Regions from separate parts of the Rhizobium ruizarguesonis genome, predicted to be linked through region 2. Evidence: riboswitches for the same ligand, from Rfam matches in the RefSeq annotation. Region 2 holds a riboswitch; each other region holds the start of a gene.
What was found. A riboswitch is a leader RNA that binds a small molecule or an ion and turns the genes downstream of it on or off. The one in region 2 is predicted to bind cobalamin.
Positions count from the first base shown of each region.

Region 1: linked by a shared signal. The riboswitch ahead of bluB (5,6-dimethylbenzimidazole synthase) and the one ahead of nrdH (glutaredoxin-like protein NrdH) in region 2 are both predicted to bind cobalamin.
Region 3: linked by a shared signal. The riboswitch ahead of fdhA (formaldehyde dehydrogenase, glutathione-independent) and the one ahead of nrdH (glutaredoxin-like protein NrdH) in region 2 are both predicted to bind cobalamin.
Region 4: linked by a shared signal. The riboswitch ahead of cobU (bifunctional adenosylcobinamide kinase/adenosylcobinamide-phosphate guanylyltransferase) and the one ahead of nrdH (glutaredoxin-like protein NrdH) in region 2 are both predicted to bind cobalamin.

Region 1 covers NZ_CP071678.1:2,751,607-2,759,617, forward strand. The annotation lists gene J3P73_RS13630 (NADP-dependent malic enzyme) at 1-318, shown strand, start outside; partial or broken gene J3P73_RS13635 (ribonuclease H family protein) at 413-946, opposite strand; gene J3P73_RS13640 (DUF2865 domain-containing protein) at 1,326-2,414, shown strand; gene bluB (5,6-dimethylbenzimidazole synthase) at 2,490-3,179, opposite strand; cobalamin riboswitch at 3,222-3,409, opposite strand; gene J3P73_RS13650 (DHA2 family efflux MFS transporter permease subunit) at 3,587-4,990, shown strand; gene J3P73_RS13655 (HAMP domain-containing methyl-accepting chemotaxis protein) at 5,272-7,146, shown strand; gene J3P73_RS13660 (cache domain-containing protein) at 7,207-7,788, shown strand.
Region 2 covers NZ_CP071678.1:4,493,117-4,501,127, reverse strand. The annotation lists gene metE (5-methyltetrahydropteroyltriglutamate--homocysteine S-methyltransferase) at 1-2,058, shown strand, start outside; cobalamin riboswitch at 2,242-2,467, shown strand; gene nrdH (glutaredoxin-like protein NrdH) at 2,748-2,969, shown strand; gene nrdI (class Ib ribonucleoside-diphosphate reductase assembly flavoprotein NrdI) at 2,979-3,383, shown strand; gene nrdE (class 1b ribonucleoside-diphosphate reductase subunit alpha) at 3,362-5,566, shown strand; gene nrdF (class 1b ribonucleoside-diphosphate reductase subunit beta) at 5,764-6,738, shown strand; gene J3P73_RS22020 (adenylate/guanylate cyclase domain-containing protein) at 6,843-8,011, shown strand, end outside.
Region 3 covers NZ_CP071681.1:543,430-551,440, forward strand. The annotation lists gene J3P73_RS33615 (putative bifunctional diguanylate cyclase/phosphodiesterase) at 1-383, opposite strand, end outside; gene J3P73_RS33620 (ABC transporter substrate-binding protein) at 489-1,295, shown strand; gene fdhA (formaldehyde dehydrogenase, glutathione-independent) at 1,369-2,559, opposite strand; cobalamin riboswitch at 2,779-2,979, opposite strand; gene J3P73_RS33630 (DMT family transporter) at 3,120-4,043, opposite strand; gene J3P73_RS33635 (LysR substrate-binding domain-containing protein) at 4,156-5,031, shown strand; gene J3P73_RS33640 (GlxA family transcriptional regulator) at 5,006-6,031, opposite strand; gene bcoG (3-dehydrocarnitine:acetyl-CoA trimethylamine transferase BcoG) at 6,105-7,007, shown strand; gene J3P73_RS33650 (carnitine 3-dehydrogenase) at 7,015-8,011, shown strand, end outside.
Region 4 covers NZ_CP071678.1:2,911,932-2,919,942, forward strand. The annotation lists gene cobO (cob(I)yrinic acid a,c-diamide adenosyltransferase) at 1-361, opposite strand, end outside; gene cobN (cobaltochelatase subunit CobN) at 358-4,317, opposite strand; gene cobW (cobalamin biosynthesis protein CobW) at 4,322-5,371, opposite strand; gene cobU (bifunctional adenosylcobinamide kinase/adenosylcobinamide-phosphate guanylyltransferase) at 5,376-5,900, opposite strand; cobalamin riboswitch at 6,338-6,734, opposite strand; gene J3P73_RS14455 (chloride channel protein) at 6,988-8,011, shown strand, end outside.

The sequences.
Region 1 (8,011 bases), 1.7 Mb from region 2:
CAGCTCGTGCGCGAAGCCGCGCCCGACCTCGAGGTCGACGGTGAGATGCACGGCGAAAGCGCCATCACTGAAGCGTTGCGCAAGCGCGTCATGCCGGACACGACCCTGCACGACGAGGCGAACCTCCTGGTCTTCCCGAACCTCGATGCCGCCAACATCACGCTCGGTGTGGTGAAGTCGATGACGGACGGCCTGCATGTTGGGCCGATCCTGCTCGGCACCGCCCTGCCCGCCCACATTCTCGCCCCCTCGGTCACCTCCCGTGGCGTCGTCAATATGGCGGCACTCGCTGTCGTCGAGGCATCGCAGCCGGCGTGAGCCGACTCAGACTCCCGACAAAGTCGGCCAACTCCTCTTTCGTCATGCTCGGGCTTGTCCCGAGCATCTGCAGCCGGTTGATATCAAGCAGATATCAATCACCCCGTAACGACAGGCGTCCTCTATCCGCAAGCGCATCCGCGCGTTCGTTACCGGCAATGCCGGCATGGCCCTTGCACCAGGCAATGGTCACCAGGGCGTTCTGGGATAGTCGAAGATCGACTGCTTTCCAGAGTTCCGCATTGACGATCGTTCGGTTTCGGGCATTCCCATTGGGGTTGCCTTTCCTCCAGCCGTTGTTCCTCTATATATGCCGCCGGCTGTTGCAGCCTTTAACGGCATAGACGGAATCGGACCAGATGGTCGCGGGCTCGCCGCTTGTATCGCTGTTGATCCAGATTGCCGCCTTGAGGACGGCGGTCAATTCCATCGAATTATTGGCGGAGTCTTCGACGCCACCGAAGCCAGAGGCAATTTCCGCGGCATCACGATAAGCGACGAATGCCCAGCCCCCGTGCCCGGAACCGGGTTCATAGCAACCGTCCACGAAGACGTGGAGGCCGTGTTGGGCTTCGGGTATCCCGACTGTCGCTGCAGGGGAGCGGAGCTCGTTGGAAATGTCTGTCATTTTCGCCGTCCTTCTCGCCTTGGCCGCGCCCGCCGAAGTGGCTGGCCGATACCGTGCCCGCGGTCGCCTGTAAACCCAACCGGCGCCGCAAGCGCGGCATTGGCCAGTCGTGCCGGATCCTGATGTCGCGCAACAGCTTGCCGATATGCTGGCGAACGAGAAGAAGAATCAAGCGCCGGAAAATTGAAAGAAGGAGGTCCCGCTTTTGGCGGCACAGCAGATTCCCCGACAGAGGGACCACCCGCATTTGCTGGATAAAATCGCGAAAATGCGCTAGGAATATCTCCAAGCTTATTAAGAGAAACACGCTAAGAGACAACGCGCGGCTATCGAGGCCGCAATCGACCGATCGATTCTTTGCTCATTCCGGGACGACGCCGTGAAACGCCGAAACCTGTCTCTTGCCCTCCTCCTTGCCTTCGCAGCGCCCGCCGCGGCGCAGACAACTACTATCTGTGAGGATCTGCGCGGTCGCTTGGCCGACCTGCCGCGGTCGATCGGCAATAACAACGGCCCGGAAGTGCGCCAATATGCCAGCGCCATGGCCGAGCAGAACCTCGAGCTGCGCAAGGTCCGCAACGAGCTGCGCGGCAACGGCTGCACCTCGGGCAGCATGGTCGTCATCGGCGGCGAGAATGCCGATTATTGCGCCGAGCTCTCGCAGTCCGAAGCCCGCATGATCGACAACATCCGCTATCTCCAGGACCGCCGCGACGAGCTGGCCGGCCAGAACGGCGCCGATGACGGCGCGCGGCGCGAACTGATTGCCGCTCTCGAGCGCAATGGCTGCAACAGCGAAAACTTCTATGCCCCGAGCGATCGCAGCGCCAACGAACCGGCTCCGAGCGTCGAGGAACAGGCGATGCGCACCGATACCTTCATTCCGCTCGGCGGCGGTGACGAGGTCGATCCGCGTTACGGCGTGCCGCGGGCCGAGATGCTATCTCCGGTCAGCACCATGTGCGTGCGCAGCTGCGACGGCGGCTTCTTCCCGATCAGCTCGAACGCCACGTCGGTCGATTTCGGCCGCGACGCCCAGACCTGCGCCAAGATGTGCCCGGGCATCGAGACCGAACTATTCTATCGTGACGTGACGAGCACCGAAGCCTCGAACATGATCTCGGTCGCAACGGGCACGCCCTACAGCGCCATGAAAAATGCCTTTGCCTACAAGAACCGCACGCCCGGGGAAAAATCCTCCTGCGCCTGCAATCTCACCGCCTATTATGAGGAGATGCGCTCCAAGCAGGCGGTGAGCGAACCGCCGCAGCAGGGCTCCATCACCACCATCCGCACCAATCCCCCGGCGAAGGATGCCGCCGCGCCGCAACCATCCGTTCCCGAGCGCCCCTACGATCCCACGCAGAACCGCGTCCGTCAGGTCGGCCCGCAGTTTCTGGCCGGCGATCAGGGCTCGATCGACCTCGCCAATCCGGCAACGCCTGGCCCGCAGCCACAACAGCAGTGATATCAAATCATGCCACCCAAAACTGCGCAGCGGTTTTGGGACTACGACATGCATCTTCGATGCGACGCGCTTGATTTAGGGCTCGCTCCGTCCCCATCCATCATGAAAGACGAGTTCATCGAGCGGCAGCCGCTGCCGCCAGCCTTTGACGGAGAGTTCCGGCTCGTCATAGAGCCGATCGACGAAACCGGCACAGAGCCAGGCGACCACCTCGATATGCTCGGGTATGCCGAGAATGCTCTTCAGGTCGCCTTCATGAAAGATGCTGACCCAGCCGATGCCGACCCCTTCCGCCCGCGCCGCAAGCCAGAGGTTCTGGATGGCGCAGACTGTGGAATAGCTATCCATCCTCGGATTGTGCGTGCGCCCCAACACTACGCTGCCACTGCGCGTGGGATCGCAGGTCACGCATATGCCGAGCGGCGCCTCGACAATGCCTTCGAGCTTGAGCGAGCGGTAGGCCTGCCGCCGTTCCCCTTCGAACATCAGCGCCGCCTCCTCATTGGCCCTCGCAAAAGCATCCCGGACGCGCGCCTGCACGGTTGCGCTTTTCACCAGAATGAAATTCCACGGCTGCATGAAGCCGACTGAGGGCGCGTGGTGGGCGGCCGTCAGCAGCCGCTGCACAAGTTCGTCCGGCAAGGGATCGGGCAGGAACTGGCTGCGGACGTCCCGCCGCGTCATGATCGCATGATAGACGGCCTCGCGTTCGGCCAAAGAAAAACCGGACGCCACCGAAAGGGCATCCTCATCAAAGGGTCGCATCGTCAAATCCCCAACAACGCAACCGCCCCGCCGTCCGCGCGGATCGGTCTATCTTGCCAGGCCGGTCTTCTGACTGGGCGTCATTCGTCTGCCGCAGCCTTCCCGGCAAGAAGCCAGTGGCGTGATGAAGCGGCAAACGTCGGCCTTACAGCGTTGGGCACGTTCCGGCTTTGCACCGGATTCCCGATTCTCCCGCCTTACCGGCGGGCACCTGACGGCGCATCTATTTCAGGAAAGCGCGGCTGCGGCAAGGCGGCCCGCATGACGCCGCCGATACGCTGCATGCGACATCGATTTCATGGACAGAGGCGCATTGCTGCCTTAGAAACAAACCGATCCTGACCGACGCCCATGGCGCCGCACTTTTTCTCTTTGCATTTCGGTTGCCCGTGCCCCGCCTCACGCCCATGATCCTTGCGGTCGCCCTGTTCATGGAACAGATGGATTCCACCGTGATCGCCACCAGCCTGCCGGCAATCGCCGCCGATATCGGTACCTCGCCGATCGCGCTGAAGCTTGCCGTCACGAGTTATCTCGTGGCGCTGGCGATCTTCATCCCGATCAGCGGCTGGATGTCCGATCGTTTCGGCGCGCGCAACATTTTCCGCATGGCGATCTTCGTTTTCATGATCGGCTCGATCGCCTGCGCCTTTTCCAACTCGATCACAGCCTTCGTCGTCTCGCGCCTGATTCAGGGCGCCGGCGGCTCGATGATGACGCCGGTCAGCCGCTTGCTGCTGGTCCGGGGAACACCGCGCCACGAACTCGTCGATGCCATGGCCTGGCTCACCATCCCCGCCCTGATCGGCCCGATCATGGGTCCGCCGATCGGCGGTTTCCTCACCACCTACCTCACCTGGCACTGGATCTTCTGGATCAACGTCCCGATCGGCGTGCTCGGCATCATCCTCGTCACCCGTTTCCTGCCGGCGGTCGAGCCGCGCAGTCCGCGGCCGATGGACTTCCCCGGCTTCTGCCTTTGCGGCATAGGCTTCTCCGGCTTCGTCTTCGGCCTGTCGGTGATCAGCCTGCCGGCCGTGCCCGTCATCTACGGTTATGCCACGGTTGCAATCGGCATCCTTGCCGGCCTCCTCTATCTCCTGCATGCCCGCCGCGCACCCAATCCGCTTCTCGACCCGAAGATGTTCCGTTACCCGATGTTCCGGGCGGCGATCCTCGGCGCCTCGAATTTCCGCATGGGGCTCGGCGCCCTGCCCTTCCTGATGCCATTGATGCTGCAGCTCGGCTTCGGCCTGACGCCGCTGCAATCGGGCTCGGTCACCTTCGTCAGCGCGCTCGGCTCCATGGGCTCGAAATTCGCCGCCTCGCGCACCTTCAAGGCGTTCGGCTTCCGCACCGTCATATCAATCACCACTTTGCTGGCGGCGATCTTCCTCGGCATCAACGGCCTTTTCACCGCCGAGACGCCGCTGTTCCTGATCATGGCCTGCCTGCTGATCGGCGGCCTGTTCCGCTCCATGGCTTTCTCGGGCGTCAACGCCATGGCCTTCGGCGATGTCGACGACGCCGACAGCAGCCAGGCAACCGCGATCAATGCCGTTGCCCAGCGTATCTCCATGGCGATGGGTGTGGCGATCGCCGGCGGCATCCTCGAAATTTCGAGCAGCTTTCACGACGGCAGGCTGCTGGTCTCGGATTTCCACGTCGCCTTCTTCAGCGTCTCGGCGATTTCGGCGCTGGCCTGTATCACCTTCCTGCGCCTGCCGCGCGATGCCGGGGCGGAACTGACGGCGCGTGGCCGCAAGCGCCGGCACGCCGAGCCCGAAGAGGCCGTGGCGGAAAATAGCTGATCGAGACAGATCTGCCTGGCGCGATGGAAGCATTCCTCACCCGCCGGTTCGCAAGACTCGGCGCCGGCAGACGCCAGGGTGAAATGACCCGCGTGTACCCCAGCACCCCATTCTACTTTATGATTTATTCACACATCAAATACACACTGCGTTTGCGCGTTTTGGGTCGCAATTCGGACATGGGCATGAGGGCTCGTGATGTGATCGTCAGCGTCGATGCCCGTATTGATACGCCAGTCGGGAACATGTCCGACTGAGCCGCAATTCTAGGCCGCCGCGGAATGTTCCAATTTTTGAAGACGATGCCTCTGACCGCCAAGCTGGCGGCGATTATCGTTGCCGTGAACCTCTGCGGCATTTCCGCTTTCGCCACCTATACCTGGATGTACGAAACCCGGGCCTTGATCGATGGCGCCAAGGCGAACTGGTCCAAGGATGCCGAGCAATTTGCATCTCTGGCAGCGGGCGGCGTGAAATGGGGGAAGGCGAACGCCGTTCGAGAGGCTTATTCGCTCTATCGCGACGACCCCTCGCTCGATCTCGTGCAGTTTGCCGCATTCAACGCTGAACCTGCCGCCGTCGATACCTGGGCGCGCGATGGCGTTAGTGGGTTGCCCGCACCAACCGATCTGGCGAAGAGCCTCAGCGCGAAACCGGAAAAGACCACCATCGATGACGGTAGAATATCTGCCGGCGTCGTGACGATCATCGCGCCGCTCCCGCTGGATAAGTCGGGCAAGGCCACCGGTTACATCGTCACGAACTGGTCCGTCGAAAAAATCGCTTCCGAAGTCAGGCAGAAAGTTCTCATTTCGCTGCTCACGCAGTCCGCGATCACCGCCATGGCCGTCGTTGCCTTCCTTCTCGCCATGCGCAGCCTGGTCGGCCGGCCCATCAGGGTGATCAGCGAACGGATCAGCGCGCTGCAGAAAGGCGATCTGGTCTCACCCGTCACCTACAGGGAAAACGGCGATGAAATCGGCTTTCTGGCGCGGGCCCTGGAAGTTTTCCGCCACGAGGCGATTGCCAAGGTCGAAAGAGAGCAGGCCGCCGCCGAGCAGAGTGCTTCGCTCGACGCCGAGCGGGCGCGCAACGCAATGTTGACGGAAGAGGCCAGCAACACGCAGCGGCTGGTGATGCACGCTCTTGAAAATGCCTTGGAACAGCTCGCCGCGGGCGACTTTTCGATACATCTGGCCGATGTCGGTCCTGAATTCGATAAATTGCGGCAGGATTTCAACAACATGGTCGATGCGGTCGCAGCCGCTCTGACAGAGATCAAGACCGCCTCCGTGGCTGTCGAAACCGGCTCGAGCGAGCTGGCGACCTCCGCGGATCAGCTCGCAAGACGGACCGAGCAACAGGCAGCAGCATTGGAACAGACCGCTGCGGCACTGGACGAGGTGACCACCACTGTCAGAACATCGTCGCAACGGGCTGAAAATGCCGGGCAGTTGGTCGAGGAGACAAAGCGGAGCGCCCATGTCTCGGCGACGGTGGTGCGCGATGCGATCGGCGCGATGGACCGGATTCAAACCTCGTCAAGCCAGATCGGCCGCATTATCGGCGTCATCGACGAAATCGCCTTCCAGACGAACCTGCTGGCGCTGAACGCCGGTGTCGAGGCGGCGCGCGCCGGCGAGGCCGGCAAGGGTTTTGCGGTCGTTGCGCAGGAAGTGCGTGAACTCGCCCAGCGGTCGGCAAATGCCGCAAAGGAAATCAAGAACCTGATCAACGTATCCGGCCAGGAAGTTGCCGCGGGCGTCGGGCTGGTGAACGAAACCGGTGACGCACTCCTGAAGATCGAGGAACAGATCAACCGCATCAGCGATAGCATCGCTTCCATCGTCCAATCCTATCGCGAACAGGCGACGGGTCTGCAGGAAATCAACAGTGCGATCAACCAGATGGATCAGACGACACAGCAGAACGCGGCAATGGTCGAGGAAACCAACGCGGCCTGCCACGAACTGCTGTCGCAAGGACGCCTTCTGCAGGACTCGGCCGGCAGGTTCGTCGTCGGTGCGTCTACCGCCAGCCAGCCCAAACCCGTTCAAGCCGCCCGCCAAGCTCGTCCCGAGCCCAGAGCCTTCGCGCAGCGTCATGCAGGAAGTGCCGCCGTTGCCGCTGCTCCCGGTGCCTGGGAGGAGTTCTGACGTCGTCTGCATCCGATAAGCCTTAGTTCTCAGCAACCTATAATCAGGAAGGAAACGCTTATGAAGAAAATCGTGCCCGCATTTCTTTTGGCCTGCACCGCATTTGCCATGCCCATGGGCGTATCCATGGCGCAGGATGCCAAGCTTGCCCCGATCTCCGACTACGTGACAAGCGATGTAAAGCCCTGGCTTAACGACCCTGCCATCATCGAGGCTATCAAGGCGCAGAACGCTACCAACGCCAATCTCAGTGCGGCAGATATCGACGCCCTCGACAAGAAGTGGCGTGCCGAAGTCGATGGCTCAGACCACTCGATGATCGACGGCGTGCTCAACAATGCACTGTCGAAATTCCTTCAGGGAAAGAAGGAGGCTTCCGGCGGCAAGATCACGGAAATCTTCGTCATGGATGCAAAAGGCCTGAATGTCGGTCAAAGCGACACCACATCGGATTACTGGCAGGGCGACGAGGCCAAGTTCCAGAAGTCCTTCGGCGCCGGCAAGGACGCCGTCTTCGTCGATGAGATCGAAAAGGATGAATCGACCCAGACGCTGCAGTCGCAGGCAAGCGTCACGATTTCAGACGACAAGGGCACGCCGATCGGCGCCATCACCGTCGGTGTCAACGTCGACGCCCTCTGATATCAGGAACCGCGCTTAGTTCGTAAAGCAGTGCAAATGCATGGCGCCCAAAAGCATAGGCGATATGCATAAACAACGACTTGGAGCACGTCGCATAAGACAGATCGAATGCGACGTGCTTTGTGGGTCCCCGGGTGTATCTTCCACAAGAGCGCCCGATTTTCAGACAGAAAATTCTACGTGACAACGCCTGGGCGTGACGCTACATACGCGCCATGTCGAT
Region 2 (8,011 bases):
CCGGTCGATCTCGACACATATTTCGCGATGGCGCGCGGCTCGACCGGCGAGAGCCATCACGGCGATTGCGGCCATCTCCACCACGGCCACGGGGTGCCGGCGCTGGAGATGACGAAATGGTTCGACACCAACTACCACTACATGGTTCCGGAACTCAGGCGTGACCAGCCCTTCACGCTGACGGCGAACAAGCCGCTGGAGGCGTTCCTGGAGGCGAAGGCGCTCGGCATTCACACGCGGCCGGTCATTCTCGGGCCGGTCACCTTCCTGAAGCTCGCCAAATCCACGGAGGAAGGGTTCGGCACGGTCGAACTGCTCGATCGGCTGCTGCCGGTCTATGCCAGGATATTTGCCGAGTTGAGAGCGGCGGGTGCCGACTGGGTACAGGTCGACGAGCCATGCCTCGTCCTCGATCTTTCTGACAGAGAGCGCGCCGCGCTCAGCCAGACCTATCGGGCACTCGGCGAAGTAGTGCCGGATCTCAAGATCATGCTTGTCGGCTTTTTCGGCGATATGGGCGACAATCTTCCGGCCGCACTTAAGTTGCCGGTCGCAGGCCTTCATGTCGATCTGGTGCGCGGGCCGCAGCAGATCGAGATCCTCCTGGAAAAGGCGCCGGACAGCCTCGTGCTGTCGCTCGGTGTCATCGACGGACGCAACATTTGGCGGGCCGATCTCAACGCCATCCTGAACAGGATCGTGCCGTTGGTTTCCAGGTTAGGTGAGCATCGACTTCAAATCGCGCCGTCCTGCTCCCTTCTTCACGTTCCGATCGACCTCGAGCTGGAAACAGGGCTCGATGGCGAGCTGAAAACATGGCTCGCCTTTGCGACGCAGAAGCTGGACGAGCTTGCCGTGCTCGGCAGCGGGGCCTTGGACCGGAGCGGCGTCATCGGTGCCCTTGAAGCGTCTTTGCGCGCCGTCGCTGCCCGCGCCTCTTCCTCGAGGGTTCATGATGCCGCAGTTACGGCGCGAGTGGCAGGCATCGACGGAAGGATGAAACGCCGGGGTCGCGCATTCCTCTCGCGCAAAGCGCTTCAGGGTGACCGATTGCGACTGCCGCTCTTCCCGACAACGACGATCGGCTCGTTCCCGCAAACATCGGAAGTGCGCAAGTCGCGCGCGGCCTATGCAAAGGGTGCAATCAGCGAAGCCGACTACGAAGTCTTCCTGAAAAAAGAGACGGAATCGGCGATCCGCTGGCAGGAGGAGATCGGCCTCGACGTGCTTGTTCACGGCGAGTTCGAGCGCAACGACATGGTGCAGTATTTCGGCGAACAGCTTTCAGGCTTCGCCTTCACCGCCCATGCCTGGGTGCAGAGCTACGGTTCGCGCTATGTCCGCCCGCCGATCATCTTCGGCGACGTCTCACGCCCGAAGCCGATGACGGTGGAATGGTGGCGCTACGCGCAGTCGCTGACGGAAAAGCCAGTGAAGGGCATGCTGACGGGACCGGTGACGATCCTCAACTGGTCCTTCGTCCGCGACGATCTTGCGCGTGCAGATGTCAGCCGGCAGATCGCGCTGGCGATCCGCGACGAGGTGATCGATCTCGAAAAGGCGGGCGCGGCGATGATCCAGATCGACGAGGCAGCCCTTCGCGAAGGCCTGCCGCTGCGAAAGGCCGATTGGAAGACCTATCTCGACTGGGCGGTGGAAAGCTTCCGCCTGTGCTCGACCGGCGTTGCCGACCAGACGCAGATCCATACGCATATGTGCTATTCGGAGTTCAACCAGATCATCGATGCCATTGCCGCGATGGATGCCGACGTCATCTCCATCGAGACTTCCCGTTCGAAGATGGAGCTGCTGGAAGCCTTCCGAAGCTACAAATATCCGAACGAAATCGGCCCCGGCGTCTACGATATCCATTCGCCGCGCGTTCCCGAGGTCGGCGAGATGACCGAGCTCATGCAGCTTGCCCGCGGTCGGCTTTCCGATGGGCAATTATGGGTCAATCCGGATTGCGGCCTGAAGACCCGCAAATGGGAAGAAGTGCGTCCGGCGCTCGTCAACATGGTCGCCGCCGCTCATGTGTTGCGGACCATGGGTCGGTGAGGGGCGCTTAAATCTCCGCAACATCTCGAGGAGCCGGCTTTTGCGGGCTCCTTTTATGAACGGGTTCTCCACAGCGCTTTTCCGTTAACGCTTCGTTATCCACATCATACACAGGCACGGCGATTCGTTGTCGCCATTGCTGTGCCGCCACAACAATCTGTTGACGCAATCAGCGATTCGCGTACCATATCTAGTGTTCGAGGTTCCGTCGATTCGTGAGGATCGGCGGCTAAGACGGGAATACGGTGCGCTTCGCCATCATGGCGCGGCAATGCCGGAGCTGCCCCCGCAACTGTAAGCGGCGAGCAACTGTCCGATTTCAGGTCACTGGAGCATGATGCTCCGGGAAGGCTGGGGCAGGGTGCTTTGACCCGTGAGCCAGGAGACCTGCCTCGAACGAAACGTCCACGGGCGGGGTGTCCGGAAGGTCGCGTTGCATGGCTGCGGGGAATGTCCGCATCGCGTTTCGCGGGCCCGAGCCTCCGCCCCCGAAACCTTCGCATTGAGCCACTTCGGGGTGAAGTCATGTCAGTATCTCAGTTCAGGCCGCCACCCGCTAGAGGTAGAGGGCGGAGTACGCCCAGCGGCTAAACAGCCGCATAGCTCAAATCACCAGAGATTTTTCGACGGATATCGACAGATTTCCGATCAATGTCCTGCGTCCCAATCGCGTCGTCACGAGGAATATCATGACCATTACCGTCTACAGCAAGCCTGCCTGCGTCCAGTGCACTGCCACCTACCGCGCCCTCGACCGGTTGGGCGTCGATTATGACATCGTCGATATCTCTGAGGATGCCGAAGCGCTCGATCGGGTCCGCAGCCTCGGCTACATGCAGGCGCCTGTCGTCATCGCCGGCGAGCGGCATTGGGCCGGCTTCCGTCCCGACATGATCAGCGCGCTTTCCTGAGGAAAGGCGATGGGCCTGATCGTCTATTATTCCAGCCGGTCCGAGAACACCCATCGGTTCGTCGCCAAGCTCGGACTGCGCGCGGCGCGCATTCCGTCAAGTGGCGCGGACGCGTTCCATATCCGCGAACCCTTCGTGCTGATCGTGCCGACCTATAGCGGCGACGGCGGCAAGGATGCCGTTCCCAAGCAGGTGATCCGTTTCCTCAACGATACGGAAAATCGAGGACACATCCGCGGCGTGATTGCCGCGGGCAACAGCAATTTCGGCGAAACATACGGGCTCGCCGGCGACGTGATCTCAAGGAAGTGCCAGGTGCCTTACCTCTACAGGTTCGAACTGCTGGGCACAGAAGCGGATGTCGCCAACGTCAAACACGGAATGGAACGGTTTTGGACACGGGAACAACTCTGACGCGGGATGCGGGCGCAAAACCGCATAACACTTTTGCTCATCCCGCCGGCGAACGCCCTTTGAAAGCGGCGGAAACGCTCGACTACCACGCGCTGAATGCGATGCTGAACCTCTATGACGATCAGGGGCGGATCCAGCTCGACAAGGATCGAATGGCGGCCAAGCAGTATTTCCTGCAGCATGTGAACCAGAACACGGTGTTCTTTCACAATCTCCGGGAAAAGCTCGATTACCTCGTGACCGAGGGCTATTACGAGCAGGAGGTTCTCGACCAGTATTCCTTCAATTTCGTGCGGGATCTGTTCGACCAGGCCTATGCCAAGAAGTTCCGTTTCCCGACCTTCCTCGGCGCCTTCAAATATTACACCAGCTATACGCTGAAGACCTTCGACGGAAAGCGCTATCTCGAGCGCTATGAGGACCGCATCTGCATGGTGGCGCTGGCCTTGGCGCGCGGCGACGAGACCCTTGCCCGCGACATGGTCGACGAGATCATTTCCGGCCGCTTCCAGCCGGCGACGCCGACCTTCCTCAATGCCGGCAAGAAGCAGCGCGGCGAACTGGTTTCCTGCTTTCTGCTGCGCGTCGAAGACAATATGGAATCGATCGGCCGGTCGATCAATTCGGCGCTGCAATTGTCGAAGCGCGGCGGCGGCGTGGCGCTGTCGCTGACGAATATCCGCGAGGCGGGCGCGCCGATCAAGCATATCGAGAACCAATCGTCGGGCATCATCCCTGTCATGAAGCTGCTCGAAGACAGTTTCTCCTATGCCAACCAGCTCGGCGCACGGCAGGGCGCGGGGGCCGTCTATCTCAATGCCCACCACCCCGATATCATGCGCTTCCTCGATACCAAGCGCGAAAATGCCGACGAGAAGATCCGCATCAAGACGCTTTCGCTCGGCGTCGTCGTGCCCGACATCACCTTCGAACTCGCGAGGAACAACGAGGACATGTACCTGTTCTCGCCCTATGACGTGGAGCGCGTCTATGGCGTGCCCTTCACCGAGATTTCGGTGACGGAAAAGTACCGCGAGATGGCGGACGAAGCCCGCATCTCCAAGAAGAAGATCAAGGCGCGCGAATTCTTCCAGGTGCTTGCCGAAATCCAGTTCGAGAGCGGCTATCCCTACATCATGTTCGAGGACACAGTGAACCGGACGAACCCGATCGCCGGGCGCATCTCGATGAGCAATCTCTGCTCGGAGATCCTGCAGGTGAGCGAGGCGAGCGAATATAATGACGACCTCTCCTACAAGCATCTCGGCAAGGACATTTCCTGCAATCTCGGCTCGCTGAATATCGCGGCGGCAATGGATTCGGCCGATTTCGGCAAGACGATCGAAACCTCGATCCGGGCGCTGACGGCTGTTTCCGACATGAGCCACATCTCTTCGGTTCCCTCGATCGAGAAGGGCAATGACGAGAGCCATGCGATCGGCCTCGGCCAGATGAACCTGCACGGTTATCTCGCCCGCGAACGCATCTTCTACGGCTCCGAGGAAGGCGTCGATTTCACCAATATCTATTTCTATACGGTGACCTATCACGCAATCCGCGCCTCGAACCTGCTGGCGGTCGAGCGGGGCCAGAGCTTCAAGGGCTTCGAGGACTCGAAATATGCCTCCGGCGAATATTTCGACAAATATGCGGAGCAGCGCTGGGAGCCGGCGACGGAGACGGTGAGGGCGCTGTTCGAGACGTCAGGCATTCACATTCCGACGCAGGAAGACTGGGCCGCGTTGAAGAAGGCGGTGATGGCCTCCGGCCTCTATAACCAGAACCTGCAGGCGGTGCCGCCGACAGGCTCGATCTCCTATATCAACCACTCGACCTCCTCGATCCATCCGATCGTCTCGAAGATCGAGATCCGCAAGGAAGGCAAGATCGGCCGCGTCTATTATCCGGCGCCATTCATGACCAACGACAATCTCGATTATTATCAGGATGCCTATGAAATCGGGCCGGAGAAGATCATCGACACCTATGCGGCGGCGACCCAGCATGTCGACCAAGGCCTGTCGCTGACCTTGTTCTTCCGCGACACGGCAACGACGCGCGACATCAACAAGGCGCAGATCCATGCCTGGAAGAAGGGCATCAAGACGATCTACTACATCCGCCTTCGCCAGATGGCGCTGTCCGGCACCGAGGTGCAGGGCTGCGTATCCTGCACGCTGTGATTTGATATTTCGCTCCGGAGCATTTGCCCCTCACCCTAACCCTCTTCCCGTTCTGACGGGGAGAGGGGACTTGCCACACGAACCGGCAATAAAAGACGGAAAAGGGTGCGGCATATCCCCTTCGCCCCGCTGGCGGGGAGAGGTGCCGGCAGGCGGATGAGGGGCGCCCAGACATATTCCTCAAGAGGGACCACCTAATGAACATGCAAATCAAACCCGCTTCCCGCGTGCGCGCCGTCAACTGGAACCGCATCGAGGACGATAAGGATCTCGAAGTCTGGAACCGGCTCACCGGCAACTTCTGGCTGCCGGAAAAGGTGCCGCTTTCCAACGACATTCCCTCCTGGGCAACGCTGACGGCGGCCGAACAGCAGCTGACCGTCCGCGTCTTCACCGGATTGACGCTGCTCGACACGATCCAGAACGGCGTCGGTTCCATCCGGCTGATGGAGGATGCGGCTACGCCGCATGAGGAGGCGGTGCTTTCCAACGTCTCCTTCATGGAGGCGGTGCATGCGCGCTCCTATTCGTCGATCTTCTCGACGCTGTGCTCGACGCCCGATGTCGACGACGCCTATCGCTGGTCGGAGGAGAACGAATTCCTGCAGCGGAAATCGACGCTGATCATGGAGCAGTATCGCTCCGGTGATCCGTTGAAGAAAAAGGTTGCGAGCGTTTTCCTCGAAAGCTTCCTGTTCTATTCCGGCTTCTACCTGCCGATGTACTGGTCGAGCCGCGCCAAGCTGACCAACACGGCCGACATGATCCGGCTGATCATCCGCGACGAAGCGGTGCACGGCTATTATATCGGTTACAAGTTCCAGCGCGGGCTGGAACGCCTCGGCGACGAGCGGAAGCAGGAGATCAAGGATTTCGCCTTCGAGCTGCTGCTCGAACTCTATGACAACGAGGCGAAATATACCGAAGCGCTCTATGACGGCGTCGGACTGACCGAGGACGTCAAGAAATTCCTGCATTACAATGCCAACAAGGCGCTGATGAACCTCGGCTATGAGGCGCTGTTCCCGGCTGAGGCCTGCAAGGTCAATCCGGCGATCCTGTCGGCGCTTTCGCCGAATGCCGACGAGAACCACGACTTCTTCTCCGGCTCCGGTTCCTCCTATGTCATCGGCAAGGCGGTGGCGACCGAGGATGAGGACTGGGATTTCTGAGGCTTGATCGCCGTCTGCCTCTTATCATTTGCTCTCTCATCGCCCACATTCAGCGGAAACTAAATTCTATCCTCGCCGATGATGTGGCGTAGCGGGAGTTTTTGATGTCGTCTTTTTTGAACAAGGCCGGGGCTGCCGTTGAAGCGGGCGAAGGCGTCTGGCCGATCCGCAGAAGACGGATTCTCGACTGGCTGGTGAACGAGACGCGCGGCGAGCGGTTCATCGACAATATCCTGGTGGAAATGTGCGAGAAGCTGCTGGCGGCAGGGGTGCCGGTGGCGCGGGTGACATTGCATTTCAGGACGAACCATCCGCAATGGATCGGCGCCCGCATCCTCTGGAAGGAAGGCCTGGCAGAGGCGAAGATCAACACTTTCGCCTATGGTGTCGAAAATACGCCGGAGTTCCTGAAGAGCCCCGTCAACGCGATCCATCAGGGATCGGAGGAGGTGCGTAGACAGCTGGAAGGCACAGCCGAAGGCGACGAGGATTCATTCTATCAGGAACTGCGCGATGACGGCCTCACAGAGTATATCGCGTGGCCCCTCGAGCATACTTTCGGCAAACGGCATGTCGCGACATTTTCGACCAGCCGGCCGGGCGGTTTTACGAGCGAGCATGTCGATTTCCTGCGTGATCTGCTGCCGGCCCTGACGCTCGTCAGCGAAATCCGGCTGAAGAACATCATGGCGCGCACGCTGCTGCAGACCTATGTCGGACCGCATGCGAGCGAACAGATCCTGTCGGGCGTCACGACGCGCGGCAGCGGCGCGACCGTTGGGGCGGCAATCATGATCTGCGACCTGCGCGACTTTACGGCGATCTCCGATCTCTGGCCGCGTGACGATGTCATCCATCTGCTCAACGATTACTTCGACGCCATGTCCGACCCGATCGAACGGTATGGCGGAGAGATCCTGAAGTTCATGGGCGACGGATTGCTGGCGATCTTCCCTCTGAGCAAGGACACGGCCTGTCACGATCTGCTGCAGGCGATCCGCGAAGGGCAGGCGTTGATGGCGCAATTGAACCAGCAATATGCGGGCAACGGACGCGAACCGCTGCGCTACGGCGTCGGGGTGCATGTCGGTGACGTCATGTACGGCAATATCGGCTCGCGCCGGCGGTTGGATTTCACCGTCATCGGCCCGGCGGTCAATGTCGCCTCGCGACTGGAAACCCTGACCAAGGAGGTCAAGCGTCCGGTGCTCTTGTCGCGGGCCTTTGTCGAAATGGCGGGCTGCGCGAAGGACATGGATAGTCTCGGCACCTT
Region 3 (8,011 bases), on a different replicon from region 2:
TAGCCGAAGGCGGACATTGCTGTCTGGCTGATCGCGCTCCCGGCGGCCGCTGTCAGAACCGCATCGAGGCTGGAGGAACCTCCGCTTGACCGGGCAGCCGGATAAACACGGGTGAGGTAGCCGTTGCCGAACTGGCCGATGACATGCGCGACTTGATCGACCTGTTCCCGCAGGCGGGCGTTCACAAGCTGGCGCTGTCGATCAAGGGCGGCAGCGTCGCTCTCGGTTCCCGCCCACAGTGCCGAAAGCACGACCAGTCCGATCGCTCCAAGGCCGCTGACGGCAATCAGAAACAGAATTCGCCCCGAAGCGATCCAGGATTGCTGAAACGTGCTGGAGCTGGAAGGAAGAACGATCTGCAAGCCTAGACCCCTGAACACCACGACACGGGCGCATTGGTCGACGCTAACAAAGAAGCGTTCACGTAGAATTAAAAGCTGCGGCGCACTATGGGGCGAGATCGAATACGCCCCAAGGAGCTCCCGACGATGTTGCGCAGATCCCTTCACACTATAGTGCGCGGAGCCCTGATGACGGGCGCGGTGGGAATCCTTCTCGCCGCTGCCTTGCCGCTCCAGCTGGCTGCGCAAGATCGCATGCCGATGAGAATTGCCGTCGAAGGTGCATTTCCGCCCTTCAACTATCTCGATGCAAATAACAAGCTTCAGGGCTTCGACATCGATATTGCCAATGCGCTGTGCGAGGTTGGCAAGTTCGAATGCCAATTTATCATCGAGAAGTGGGACGACATCATCCCCGATCTCGTTGCCGACAAATACGACGCGATCATCTCATCCATGTCGATGAGCCTTGAGCGGCGTCAAAAGGTTGCTTTTACCGAAAAATACTACAACAGCCCGTCGGTGTTCATCGCCCGGAAGGATTCGTCGATCAGTAACGTCAGCCCAGCCGCCCTCAGCGACAAAATTCTTGGGGTGACCTCGTCGACAGCGCAGGAATCCTATGCCAACCATCTTTATCCGGACATGAAGAAGACGGTTTTTCGCTCTTCGCCCGAATTATACAAGGGGCTGGCGGATGGGAGTGTCGACATTATCCTTGAGGATAAACTCGCCATCTACGACTGGATTGCCAACACCAAGGCCGGAAGCTGCTGCGAGTTCAAGGGGCCGGATCTGGTCGACATCACATATTTTGGCGAAGGCGCCGGCATCGCGCTGCGCCTGGATGACAAGGAGCGTCTGACGCGCCTGAACGAAGCGCTGAAGAGCATCAAGGCGGACGGGACCTATGACATGATCAACGCCAAATATTTCCCGTTCAGCATCCAGTAATTCACCGGCCGATTTTCGAGAATGCGGGACGGTCGGGCTGTTGCCCGACCATCCCTGTCTTCGGTCGTGAGCGCTACGCGGCTTTCGCGACCTCTCCGTGCGGATCGAGGATATATTTTGTCGCTGCTCCATGGTCGAAGCTCTCATATCCAGCGGCGGCATCGTCGAGCGGGATGACCTTGGCGTTGACGATATCGGCAATCGGCAGCCGGTCGTGGAGGATCGCCTGCATGAGCTGGCGATTATATTTGATCACCGGTGTCTGGCCGGTGTGGAAGGACTGCGCCTTGGCCCATCCGAGGCCGAAGCGGAGCGACAGATTGCCGTGCTTGGCAGCGTTGTCGACAGCGCCCGGATCCTCGGTGACGTAGAGGCCGGGAATGCCGATCGAACCCGCGGCACGGGTAATCTCCATCATCTGATTGAGCACGATCGCCGGCTGTTCCCCGCCGGAATGGCCGCGTGCCTCGAAGCCGACCGCATCGATGGCGCTGTCCACCTCGTTGATGCCGACGACCTGCGCAATCATGTCGCCGAGACGGTCGCTCTTCGACAGGTCGATCGGCTCGAAACCGACCTTCGCCGCATGCGCCAGACGGTCCTTGTTGAAATCACCGATCATCACGACAGCGGCGCCGAGAATGCGAGCCGAAGCCGCAGCCGCAAGGCCGACGGGGCCGGCGCCTGCCACGTAGACGGTCGAGCCGACGCCAACGCCTGCCCGCACCGCGCCATGAAAGCCCGTGGGCAGAATGTCGGAGAGCATGGTGAGATCCCGGATCTTCGCCATTGCCTTGTCCCGATCGGGGATCTTCAGCAGGTTGAAATCTGCGTAGGGAATGGTGACATAGCGCGCCTGTCCGCCGATCCAGCCACCCATGTCGACATAACCGTAAGCGCCACCGGCGCGGGCCGGGTTTACCGTCAGGCAGACACCGGTATCCTGGGACTTGCAGCAGCGGCAGCGGCCGCAGGCGACATTGAAAGGCACCGAGACGATATCGCCGATTTCGAGCATCTCGACGTCGATGCCTTTCTCGATGATCTCGCCGGTGATTTCATGACCGAGGATGAGGCCCGGCATCGCTGTCGTGCGGCCGCGGACCATGTGCTGATCGGAGCCGCAGATATTGGTCGAGATCACCTTAAGGATCACGCCGTGTTCGATGCGGCGGCCGTCGGGCGCTTCCAGCTTCGGGTCGTCGATGTCGCGAACTTCGACCTTGCCCGGCCGGAGATAGACGACGCCTCTATTTTTGCTCATGGATTCCTCCCACTTGTTTGAAAGCCTCGATCTGCAACCGATGCAGTCGATGGCGACTTCCCTCCGGCCTGCCTCCTCTGCAGCCCGGTGTCGACAACACGAGGATACCGCCGCACCGGGCGATATTCGAATTTTCAAAACGGACAGATTGGATGCAGAAGTGAAGTGAACGCCACGGTTTTTGCCTGTCGTTCCGCTCGTGACCGTCTGCCGCAATCCGTCGATCTGCTGCGTAAGAGCTGGTTTCCGGCTCCAGAATCTCCTTCCGATCCATCTCGATATCTTTCCGGATGTCTATCCGGCGATTTCCTTGAGGATTTCAGTTCTTCTACCGCTGCGGGGCAGCGCCGGCGTCGGGCCGGCTTCCCAATGGTCCATTTCGCCAGTTTGCGAGATAGCGCCTTGAACAGTACAAACAAACCATGCCTGACGGAAAACAGCGATCAAGAAAACGACATGGGTGCAACTCAAAGACGACAGTCGCAAAGTCGCAATAGCGCTGCGTAGCGGAAATAATTGATCCCGCGAATACGGCGGTTTTCCGGTTCGTCCCGGAAGATTTAATCGCCGCCTAAAGACTTTAGGCGCGAGGGGCGCCGGCTGCGGTTGAAGTCGACGGCCGTGTGCCAGAGCACGGCGCCGAGGATGATCGCGCCGCCGAAAAAGGTGGCGACGGGCGGCTGTTCGGAAAACAGCAGCCACACCCAGAAGGGCGTGAGCACAATTTCCATCGTGCCGATCAGCGCCGCCTCGGCCGGCGGCATCCGCTTGGCCCCGGCAAGGAAGAGCACCAGCGCGAGAGAGAAATTGGTCGCACCGAAGGCGGCGAGAACGACCCAGTTGTGCAGGTCGAGCGAGCCGACTGAACCGAACGGGGCAAAGATGGCCAGCGTCAGGAAAGCGCTGACGACGGTCGGAGGCAGGCTCGGCACGCCGGGATTGATGCGCGGAATGATGATGACGAGCGCGAAGGACGCCGTCATGCCGAGCGCCAGCAGATCTCCCACACCAGTGCCGCCGCCGATCGACGAGGCGACGATGACCGCGACGCCGAAGAGCGAGATGCCGCCGGCAATCAACGTCCGCCTGGAGACCCTCTCCTTGAGGATGACCCAGCCGAGCATGGCCGCGATGAAGGGCGCGGTCGCATAGATCATCGTCACATTGGCGACGGTGGTCATGTAAAGCGCCCCGATGAAGCATACCTGACTGAAGGTCTGGCATGCGATCATGGCAAGACCTGTGGGATGGAAGACGGATCGCCATTGCCGCCGTGAGATGCCCCCTTCGAGGAAAAGGCAGGGGATCAGCAGGAACAGGCCACCGAACAATGATCGCCAGGCGATCGCCGTCCATACGTCGGTCGTCAGGAGTCGCGAATAGACGCCGCTCGCGCTCCAGGCAAGTGTCGCGGCAATGATGAGAAGCACACCCTTCTCGTGCTCGCTGCCTGCGAGGCGTCTGGCCGGATTTTCAATTGTCACGCAGATATTCTCAAAGAAGGAAGTCGAACGCGGCTTATTTGTGCGTCAAGAATTGACATCAGGCAAACGAATAGTAGAGATAGCTGTCATCGATTTTTTTAATGGCTTCCCCATGCACGAGCCGATTGAGAGCGACCTGCTCAGAACCTTCCTGGTCGTTGCCGAGACTTCCAATTTCTCCGCGGCCGCCCAGCGCATCGGGCGGACGCAATCGGCCGTCAGCAGCCAGATCAAGAGGCTCGAGGAGACGATCGGCGAGACTCTCTTCGAGCGGGGCGCCCGCGGCGTGCTGCTCACGCGCCCGGGCATACAGCTCGTGCCCTACGCCCGCCGGATCATCGATCTCTTAAGCGAGGCCGCCGCGACGATCCGCAGCAAGCCGCTGGATGGGCCTGTGCGCATCGGAATTCCCGAGGAATACAGCCAGACGGTGTTGCCGGCGGCGCTCGCGGTTTTCGCCGTTCGCCACCCGGCCGTCGAGGTTACCGTGTCCTGCGACTATACAGTCCGCAACCTCGCCGCCCTCGAGCGGGACGAACTCGATCTGGCCGTCGTTTTCGACTGGAGCGATGAGACCAAAGGCGAGGTCATCTGCATCGATCCGACAGTCTGGGTCACATCCATGGTCCATCGGTTGCACGACATCGATCCCCTGCCCATTGCGACCTATCGCAACTCCACCTGGTCACGTGATTATGCGCTCCGGTCGCTGGAGCAGATCGGCCGCAACTACCGGATCGCATTCATTGCCGATACGGGCTCTGGGCTGAAGAACGCCGTGATCGCAGGCCTTGCCGTCACAACGCTGTGCCGCAGCAACATTCCGCCCGGCTGCCGGGAGCTGACTGCCGAAGACGGTTTTCCGCCGGTCGATTCCTCCAAGGTCGTGCTCCGTCGGAGCACTTACCGTTCCAGCGAGGCTGTGCGCGAACTTGCCGATATGGTGCGGGAAGCGTTCCAGCCTATGCCGGCGCTTCCGATGGTGTGATGCGGCGGCGCAAACGCCGCCGGGTCTCCGACGGGCTCTCGGAAAAACTCGCCCGGTAGCTTCTCGCAAAGGCAGAGGCTGAGTTGAAGCCGGTCGCTGCCGCGATGTCGGCGAAGGAGGCTGTCGTCTCGATCACCTTGCGGCGCGCCGCGTTCAGGCGCAGCGCGAGATAATGCACATGCGGCGGCGCGCCGATGCTCTGCTGGAAGAGATCCTGCAGATGCCGGGCGCTGACGCCTACCCTGCGGGCCAGCCGCGCGAGGACCAGAGGCTGCTCGACATGCTCCTCCATCAGCCGCACCGCCTGCGTCACGCGGGGATCATGCAGGCGCAACCCCGCCGAGGCTGCGGAAAGCTGCTCGTCCGCATGGAAGGAGGGCTGCTCGTAACGGAACAGCCGGCTGACTTCGAGCGCCAGCGAATAACCCTGCCTTCGTCTTATCACCTCAAGCATCAGGTCCACGGTCGGAAGCGAACCGGAGGTCGTCAGCCGCTTGGCATCGATGACGAAACGATCCTTGACGGCCCGCACCTCGGGATAGGCGAGCGCAAAATCCTCGTAATCCTCCCAGTGAACGGTCGCCGGCAACCCGTCGAGCAGGCTTGCCTCGGCCAGCAGCCATGTGCCGGATTCGATGCCCGCAATCATCGTGCGGTAGCGAGCGGCCTGCGAGAGCTGCATCTTCAGCGCCGGTGTCGCGCTGCGGCGCCAGTTGTAACTCGCAAGCACGAAGAGCGGCGCTTCGTCCCTGGTCGCCTGGAAAACCCCGTTAGCGGGTATCGCGATATCGCTGGTGGTCGGAACCGGCGCTCCGTCCGGCGTGAGCAGCCGCCAGCGATAAAGCTCGCTGCCGGAGATGCGGTTGGCGCCGCGCAGCGGCTCGATGACCGACGCGATCAGGATCAGGTTCGCATCCGGCAGGATAAGAAGATCGATATCGAGCCGCTCCGTCGATCGTTCCAGCAAGGCCACCTCCTCGGATTTCCGATAATGTATCAATTACCTCCAAAAATGCAAAGCATCGCCGCCGATCCTGTCGCGTAATGCAGACAAGACGAGGGAGAACAAAAACATGCCTCTTGCCATGAACCGCGATGTTTTCATCACCTGCGCCGTTACCGGCGCCGGCGACACGGTGTCCAAATCCAGCCACGTGCCGATCACTCCCAAGCAGATCGCCGATTCCGCCATCGATGCGGCAAAGGCCGGTGCCGCCGTCGTTCACTGCCATGTTCGCGATCCGGAAACGGGCGCCGCCAGCCGCCGCAATGACCTTTACAAGGAAGTCACCGACCGCATCCGCTCGGCCGATGTCGACGTCGTTCTCAATCTCACCGCCGGCATGGGCGGGGATCTGATCTTCGGGGATGTCGAAAGCCCCCTTCCCCTTAACCCCAAGGGCACTGACATGGCCGGCGCCACCGAGCGCGTCAGCCATGTCGCCGAATGTCTGCCCGAAATCTGCACGCTCGATTGCGGCACGATGAACTTCAACCTCGGCGACTATGTCATGACCAACACGCCGGCCATGCTGCGGGCGATGGCGAAGAAGATGACGGATCTCGGCGTGCGGCCGGAGATCGAGGCCTTCGACACCGGCCATCTCTGGTTTGCCAAGCAGCTTGCCGAGGAAGGCCTGATCGAAGATCCGGTGTTGATCCAGCTCTGTATGGGCATTCCATGGGGTGCGCCCGACGATCTCAATACCTTCATGGCGATGGTCAACAACGTGCCTCAGAGCTGGACTTTTTCGGCCTTTTCGATCGGCCGCAATGCCATGGCCTATCCAGCGGCAGCCGTTCTGGCGGGCGGCAACGTGCGCGTCGGCCTGGAGGATAACCTCTTTGTCGGCAAGGGCCAGCTCGCCACCAATGCTGAGCTCGTCGAAAAGGCTGTGCAGGTGGTCGAAGGCATGGGCGCCCGGATCATCGGTCCGGAAGACGTCCGCAAGAAACTCAAACTGACGAAGCGCTGAGGACGGCATGACAGGGATCAACAAGGCGGCATGCATCGGCGGCGGCGTCATCGGCGGCGGATGGATCGCGCGTTTCCTGCTGGCCGGGATCGACGTTGATGTGTTCGACCCGCATCCGGAGGCGAGCCGCATCGTCGGCGAAGTGATCGCCAATGCCGAAAAAGCCTATGCCATGCTGACCGGCGCACCCCTGCCGCCGCGCGGCAGGCTGACCTTCTGCGAGACGCTGGAAGAGGCTGTTGCCGGCGCCGACTGGGTTCAGGAAAGCGTGCCCGAAAGGCTCGACCTCAAGCGCGGTGTGCTGAACGAGATCGACGCCGTGGCACGACCGGACGCCCTGATCGGCTCTTCGACGTCAGGCCTGCTGCCGACCGATCTGCAGCGCGACATGAAGCATCCGGAACGCCTCTTCGTCGCCCATCCCTACAATCCCGTCTATCTGCTGCCGCTCGTCGAAATCGTCGGTGGCGAGAAGACCTCGGCGGCGACCATCAAGGCAGCGATGGAACGCTTGCCGCCGATCGGCATGAAAGGCGTCCACATCGCCAAGGAGATCGAGGCTTTCGTCGGCGACCGGCTGCTCGAAGCGCTCTGGCGCGAGGCCCTGTGGCTGATCCACGACGATATCTGCACCGTCGAGACGCTTGATGACGTCATCCGCTACTCTTTCGGCCTGCGATGGGCGCAGATGGGCCTGTTCCAGACCTACCGCATCGCCGGCGGCGAGGCCGGCATGCGCCACTTCCTCGCCCAGTTCGGCCCCTGCCTTGCCTGGCCCTGGACCAAGCTCACCGATGTCGTCGATCTCGACGATGCGCTGATCGAAAAGATCGGCCAGCAATCCGACGAACAGGCGGCCGGCCTGTCGATCCGTGAACTCGAACGCATCCGCGATGAAAACCTCGTCGGCATCCTGCAGGCCCTCAAGGGCGGCGATGGCGGCAAGGGCTGGGGCGCCGGCAAGCTGCTGAAGGACTTCGAGCAATCGCTCTGGGTACAAGGCG
Region 4 (8,011 bases), 1.6 Mb from region 2:
CATCGCGGGCGCGGTCCTGCGTCTCCCAGGTGAAGCCCTCGCCCATCGTGTGGAACTGGCAGAGATCGGAGAAATGTTTCTCGATCAGGTCACGCTCGCCGGTCCACATCGCGCCCTTGATGAACTGCACGACGGCCGACGGCTTGCCGTGGGCGATATGGCGGAAGATCATGCCGAAGGCGGCAGACGACTTGCCCTTGCCCTTGCCGGTGTGAACGATGATCAGGCCCTTGCCATCGGTCTTGGTCGCCATGATCTTGTCGCGCGCGGCCTTCTTCTTCGCCATCTTCTCGGCATGGCGCGCGTCGTCCTTGCCAACTCCGCCTTCTGCGATCTCGCTATCAGGGGTCTCGTCGCTCATTGGGTCACCTCATTCTGTTGTGTAGCAGCCAGGTCGAACCGGGCCGAATTGCTGCGCGGCGTCCAGAGGCTGCGGTCGATCGCCTCAAGCAGCCGCTCTCTCATCTCGTCGAATGCCGCAGGGTTCTTCTCGGCCATAAAGCCGGCGACGGCGGGATCGGCGACGAAGGCCTGGTAAACCGCCTCGAAATGATGTTCGCCGACCGCACCCGTCGTTGCTGCGAAGGCAAAGAGATAATCGACAGTGGCGGCGATCTCGGCTGCCCCCTTGTAACCGTGGCGCATGACGCCCGCGATCCATTTCGGATTGACGACGCGCCCGCGCACGACGCGGCCGATCTCCTCTTCCAGCGAACGGATCACCGGCCGTTCCGGCTTGGAATGGTCGTTGTGATAGATCGAGGGACGAGCGCCCGCGAGCTGCTCGGCGGCGGCGGCCATGCCGCCCTCGAACTGGTAATAGTCGTCGCTGTCGAGCAGGTCGTGCTCGCGATTGTCCTGGTTCTGAATGACGGCCTGCACCGAGCGCAGCCGTTCCTCGAACAGGCCGCGTTCGGCCCTGCCCTCCTCGCCGGCGCCATAGGCATAGCTGCCCCAGACGAGATAGGCTTCGGCGAGATCGGCGCGCCGCTCCCAGCCCTTTTCGTCGATCAGCGCCTGCAGGCCGGCGCCGTAAGCGCCGGGCTTCGAGCCGAAAACGCGGTAGCCCGCCCGGCGCTTTGCCGAGACTTCGTCCAGGCCGGCGGCACCAAGCCTTGCCGCCTCGCCGCGCATGCGCGTTGCGATCGGATTGTCGGCCTCGTCCTCTTCAAGCGCTCCGACGGCGCGGATCGCCTTGTCGAACAGCGCGATCTGCTCGGGAAAGGCATCGCGGAAGAAGCCGGAAATGCGGAGCGTCACGTCAACGCGCGGCCGCCCGAGCATCGCCGGCGGAATGATCTCGTAGCCGGTGACGCGGCGCGAACTCATGTCCCAGAGCGGCTTGACGCCGATCAGCGCCAGCGCCTGGGCGATATCGTCGCCGCCAGTACGCATGTTTGACGTGCCCCAAGCCGTCAGCCCGAAGGAAACAGGCCACTCGCCGTGATCCTGCACATAGCGGCGCACCAGCAGTTCCGCCGATTTTTTGCCAAGCTCATAGGCGGCCGGCGTCGGCACGGCGCGGCTGTCGACTGAATAGAAATTGCGGCCCGTCGGCAGCACATCGGGCCGCCCGCGCGTCGGCGCGCCGGAGGGTCCGGGCGCCACGAACCGGCCGTCGAGCCCTTTGAGCAAACCTTCGATCTCGGCCGGGCCGCAGGCAAGGATGGAGGGCTTGAGGCGGATCTCGATCTCGGAGAGCACCACCCGTGTCGCCTTCCAGTCCTCGGGGCATTTGCGCTCGCCGGAAACGAACTTCGCCGAGAGTAGTTCGATGCGCTCGACAGTGTCTCCGTTGGTTCGCCATGGGGCATCTAGAACATCTGCGAGGATATCAGGACGCGGACCGGTCCAAACGGCAGCCATGTCTGTGTCGAGAGGGTCGAAGGAGGAGGCACCCCGCACGCCGCCGCCCAATCCCGCATCCGCCGCGATCGCCCGCTGCAAACTCGCATCACCGCCCTCGCCAAGCCCGCGCGGCACCCGCGCCAGCGCCACGGTCAGGTCCGTCAAGAGCCGCCCCTCGGGCGACAGGCCGAACACATGCAGCCCATCGCGGATCTGCATTTCCTTGAGGTCGCAGAGATAGGCGTCGAGCTTCTTCAGCGCCTCGCCTTCGCTTTCGCCCTTGGCGATACCGGCATCCCGGTCGAGACCGATATCGGTCACGAGATCGAGAATCTGGCGGCTGAGCAGGCGGATGCGGCGGGGATCGCCGCCGGACGCCTCGTAATATTCGTCGACCAGCGCCTCCAGATCCTTCAGTGGCCCGTAGCTCTCGGCCCGCGTCAGCGGCGGCGTCAGGTGATCGATGATGACGGCAGCACTGCGGCGCTTGGCCTGCGTGCCCTCGCCTGGATCGTTGACGATGAAGGGATAGAGATGCGGCAGCGGCCCGAGGATCGCCTCGGGATAACAGCTTTCTGACAGCGCCAGCGCCTTGCCGGGCAGCCATTCGAGGTTGCCGTGCTTGCCCATATGGATGACGGCATGGGCGCCGAATTCGCGGCGCAGGAAAGCGTAGAAGGCGAGATAACCGTGCGGCGGCACGAGATCCGGCGAATGGTAGCTCTCTTTCGGATCGATATTGTAGCCGCGTGCCGGCTGGATGCCGACGAGTACCTCGCCGAATCGCGCGAAAGGCAGGGCGAAGACGCCCTCGCGAAAATACGGATCGTTTTGCGGATTGCCCCAGCGGGCTCTCACCTCATCCTGAATCTTATTGGGAAGAGATTCCAGGAAGCTGTTGTACAGACTCAGGGAAAGCGTCTCGCGGATGATTTTTCCGTCAGAACCGGAATTGGTCGGCCCTTCCATCAGGTGGCGGATCAGCGCGTCGCCATCGGCCGGAGGGTCAGCGACCGGATAACCCGCCGCCCGCATGGCGCGAAGCACCTCGATGGTGCCGGCCGGCGTATCCAAGCCGACGCCATTGCCGAGCCGACCGTCGCGGTTCGGATAGTTCGCCATGACGAGCGCGATACGCCGGTCGCCGGCTGATGTCTTCCGCAAACGCGCCCAATTGGCGGCAAGCTCCGCCGTATAGCGCACCCGCCCGGCATCAGCCTGGCTGGCGACGATATTGGTCTCGACCAGCGCATCGTAGCGGGCCGCCGTCTTGAAGGAGACCGCCCGCGCCAGCACCCGGCCATCGACCTCGGGCAGCGCCACGTTCATGCCGAGATCGCGCGCCGACAAGCCCTGCGAGGAAGCCGCCCATGCCTCTCTCGACGAGGCCGACAAGATCGCCTGCAGCACGATCGCCTCATTCGCCTCCAGCACCGTCGGCTGCCGGTCCGCACCCGGTGCCGAGACGGCAAAGCCCGTCGTATTGATGACGACATCGGGTTTCAGCACCGAAAATACGCTTTCGAGAATGCCTGTCGAAACCGGATCCTTGAGGCTGTAAGCAAAGACCGGCAGCGGCCGGAGGCCGAGTGTCGTCAGCGCTTCGATGAGAGCTTCGATCGGCGCGGTCTCGCCGCTTTGGACGAGCGCGCGGTAGAAGCTGATGGCGATTGTCGGCTTCTCGGCTTGCTCCCTCTTCTCCCCAGCGGGGGTCCGAAGGACGGGTTGAGACCCGTGGCTCAACCCTGGTCGGTGGCCCGAAGGGTCGGATGAGGGGGTGGCTCGACAAACTCCGGCGTCCCAATCCTGCTGCTCGCTCCCTCCGTCGCTCGCCCCCCTCATCTGCCCTGTCGGGCATCTTCTCCCCGCTGGGGAGAAGGGGGAATCGGTAACCCGCCGCCACTCCTCGACCCCGATCAAACCCCGTCCCGGCCACCAAATACCCGCCTTCATCAATGGCACCGCCGGCGCCGGCTTCTCGGCTCCCGACAGCATCACCCCGGCATAGTCGAGAAACGCCTGCGCGTTGGCATCGCCGCCCTCGATCAGATAGGCCCAGAGCGCGTTGAGATCGTCGAGATCAACATTGGAGAAAGGCACCAGCCCCGCATCCGGCCTGGCATCGCCCGGCAGCACCGCGATCAGCGCACCGGCGCGCGCTGCCGCTGCATGCAGCGCCTCCAGCGCATAATGGAAATAGCTGGCGCCGCCGAGCGCCCGCACGATGATCAGCTTCGCATGCCTTGCCGTGCGCTCGACATATGTATCGACCGACATCGGGTGCTTCAAGCTCATCAGACTGGCGAGCCGGAGCGACGGCGCCGCCCCACGATCGCGATGGGCGGCGGCGATCGCGGCAAGCTCGCTGTCGGCCGCCGACAGGAACAGGATATCGCCCGGCGTCTGCCCGAGGTCGATTGCCTCCTCGCCGTCGCTGATCGTTCCCTGTTGAGCCAGAAGCAGATGCATCGGGTTACGCCAGCGCTTCGATCGCCGCCCTCACCGCGTCCTGATCCATTTCGTGCAGGCCGATGACGACAAGGCGCGTGGCGCGCTTTTCGCTCGCGCCCCAGGCGCGGTCGAAATAATGGTCGATGCGGCTGCCGACGGCCTGGAGCTGCAGACGCATCGGCTTGCCTGACACATCGACGAAACCTTTTAGGCGCAGCACGTCATGGGCTGATATGATCGTCTTCAGCGCTTCGATGAAGCCGGCGGGATCCGCGACCGGGCCAAGCTCGACGACGAAGCTGTCGAATTCGTCATGGTCGTGCGGCGCACCGTCCTCATGCTCCAACTCGTGATGCGACTTGCGATTGGCGACATCGCCCTCCGTGCCGATGCCGAGGCCGAGCAGGATGCCGGCCGACACCTCGCCGTTCCGTGCCTCGATCATGACCGGCTTGCGGACGGTGCGGGAGGCGACCTCGTCACGCACCCTGATAAGGCCGGCGGCATCGATCAGGTCGGTCTTGTTGAGCACGATGAGGTCGGCGCAGGTGAGCTGGTCCTCGAACAGCTCCTCGATCGGGCTCTCATGATCGAGCGACTCATCCTCGGCCCGGCGCGCATCGACCGCATCGTGGTCGTCGGCGAAACGACCGGCGGCAACGGCGGCGCTGTCGACCACCGTGATGACGCCGTCGACGGTCACTTGGGTGCGAATGTCGGGCCAGTTGAAGGCGGCGACCAGCGGCTGCGGCAAAGCAAGGCCCGAGGTCTCGATGACGATATGGTCGGGCCGATGTTTGCGCTCGAGCAGCTTGGTCATCGTCGGAATGAAATCATCGGCGACGGTGCAGCAGATGCAGCCATTGGTCAGCTCGATGATGTCGTCCTCCGTGCAATTCTCCGCGCCGCAGCCCTTCAGCACGTCGCCGTCGACGCCGAGATCGCCGAATTCGTTGATGATCAACGCAATCTTCTTGCCGCCAGCCTTGGTGAGCAGGTTGCGGATCATCGTCGTTTTGCCGGCGCCGAGGAAGCCGGTGATGACGGTTGCGGGAATCTTCTGCTGGTTCATGGACTTAACCCTTCATTTTCAGCGACAGGCCTGCCGCGATGAAATAAACTTCGGCGGCCTTCGCGGCGATTGATTGGTGCAGCCGGCCGGCATGATCACGGAAATCCCGCGCCATGCGATTGTCGGGCACGATGCCGAGACCGACCTCATTGGAGACGAAAACGAGCCGCGCCTTCGCGGCGGGCAGGAAATCGGCAAGCCCGGCAAATTCCGCCGCCATGTCGCGCTCCTCCATCATCAGATTGGTGACCCAGAGCGTCAGGCAGTCGATGAGCACGATGCGCCCCTCGCCGTCGATGGCGGTAAGTTTGCCGACAAGATCGAGCGGCTCTTCATGCGTCACCCAGGACGGGCCGCGGTCGACCTTGTGTTGGGCGATGCGCGCCTGCATCTCCTCGTCCCATGCGCGGCCGGTCGCAAGGTAATGGCGGTCGAGTCCGGTGGCCGTCACGAGGTCTTCGGCGAATCGGGATTTGCCGGAACGTGCGCCGCCGAGGATGAAGACGGTGTTGGAGGCGGCGGCGATCATATGCAAACGGTCCGTTGATCAGATAGGGCACGCCGTGTGCCCCCCCTCATCCGACCCTTCGGGCCACCTTCTACCCGCTGGGGAGAAGAGGGAGCAAGCCATAGTCTAAGGTCGTCTCTCTGACCTCTGCGGGATGAGAAGGACCGAGCCGTTGCGGCATTCCTCTTCTCCCCAGCGGGGAGAAGGTGGCGGCAGCCGGATGAGGGGGTGAGCGGCAAAGCCGCGAATGTGCTGAGCGCAAATGAAGCGCAACAACGAAAGACCCACAGTTTTCCGTGCCCAAGGACTTGGGCACACTGGATTCCTGTCACAAGCACAGGAGTGAGGGAGGAGAGGAAAGCACCCCCCCGTCGCGCCGCACCAGGCCGCGCCGAATTCAATCGTTCAGCCAAGACAACCTCCGTGCTGGCAACGGGCATAGTGCCCAGGTGTGGGCTTCTCGCCCGGCACGCATGGCAGGTCTCCTGGCTCGCGGTTATCGGCCGCGATCGGGGCAGACCGGAAACCGGTCGCCCTGATCGTGCCAGCGGATCATCCTCGCCTTCCCGGCTGCATCAGTGAAAAGGTGGACGATTCGTAGACTTGAGAGGCGTCCGACCCCGGTTGATCACCATGCATATCCAGTGGCTTTTCCGGCATGTCGCCCGTCCCGCCCGCTTGCATGATTGCAAGCCGCCGGCCGGAAGGGCTTAGTGCCGGATGGAAGACCCTGACCGCTCTACAGTCGCGGGGTCGGCTGTGATGAAGGCGCCCGGCTTGGGTCCGCCCCGTCACATTCCCTTTTCATCCGGAAGGGCGTAACACCGATCCGGAACCATCCGTTATGTCAGGATGGTCAGTCGGCCATCCGTTATCGGGATGGTTAGGCAAGCGCAGGGGTGAAGTCAACCGGCCTTGGCGGTCGACCAATTGACGGCCAGCCGGAATGCCTGCTCCAACACGACTTACTCTACCTAAAACATCGTCATTTATCAGAGACTTACGTCACAAATATTTATCCCGTCCGCCGGGTTTTCGCCGCAATTGCGACGCAAGCGGACTGCGCCTTCGCCCTTGACCAGGCCTCTCCCTGCCTAGTTGTCTTGCCATGCTTATGAAATTGGATCGGCGCCGTTTCCGCGCGCTGCGTGTTTTCTTCGATCCGGGACGCTTGCGGGCGCTGACCCGGCGTAGCGAGGTCGGCCTATCGCTGGCGGGCGCCGTCGTCGGCATCATCTCGGGTCTTGCCGTCACTGGCATGAGCTACGTCTCCAATGAGCTGCATCAGCTGGTCTTCGGCATCGCCGACAGCGAACGACTGAGCTCGTCCGAGATCGAGAACAAGATGCTGCTGCTCACCGCCCCCGTCATCGGCGGCGCCCTGCTCGGCCTGCTGCTTTTCGTGCTGGCGAAACGGCGCAAGAAGCCGATGGTCGACCCGATCGAGGCCAATGCGCTGCATGGCGGCCGCCTGTCCCTGACCGACAGCATCATCGTTGCCGTGCAGAACCTGATCTCCAACGGTTTCGGCGCCTCGGTCGGCCTGGAGGCCGGCTATACCCAGCTTGCCGCCGGCCTCGCCTCGAAATTCGGCCTGAAGCTGCAGCTTCGCCGCTCGGACCTGCGCACCCTCGTTGGCTGCGGCGCGGCGGGCGCCATCGCCGCCGCCTTTAACGCGCCGCTGACCGGTGCTTTCTATGCCTTCGAGCTGATCATCGGCACCTATACGATCGTCTCGCTGACGCCTGTCGTCGTCTCCGCCCTTGTCTCCACCCTGATCGCAAGGTTACTCGCCGGCAGCGATTTCACCATCGATATCGGCAGCTTTGGCTCGGTCGTGCCGGCCGACTATATCCCGGCGCTGCTGCTCGGTGCTTTCTGCGCCGGCGTCGGCATCCTGATCATGCAGGGCGTCGCCTTTGTCGAAGAACTGGCGCGCAAGAGTTCGATCGCCCCACCCTTCCGCCCGGCACTCGGTGGCATCATCGTCGGGCTCTTGGCGATGATCTCGCCGCAGGTGCTCTCGGCCGGCCACGGCGCGCTGCATCTCAACCTTTCCCGTGAGGTGGCAATCCCGACGCTGATCGGCCTCTTCCTCTTGAAATCCTTCGCCTCGGCGATCTCGATCGGCT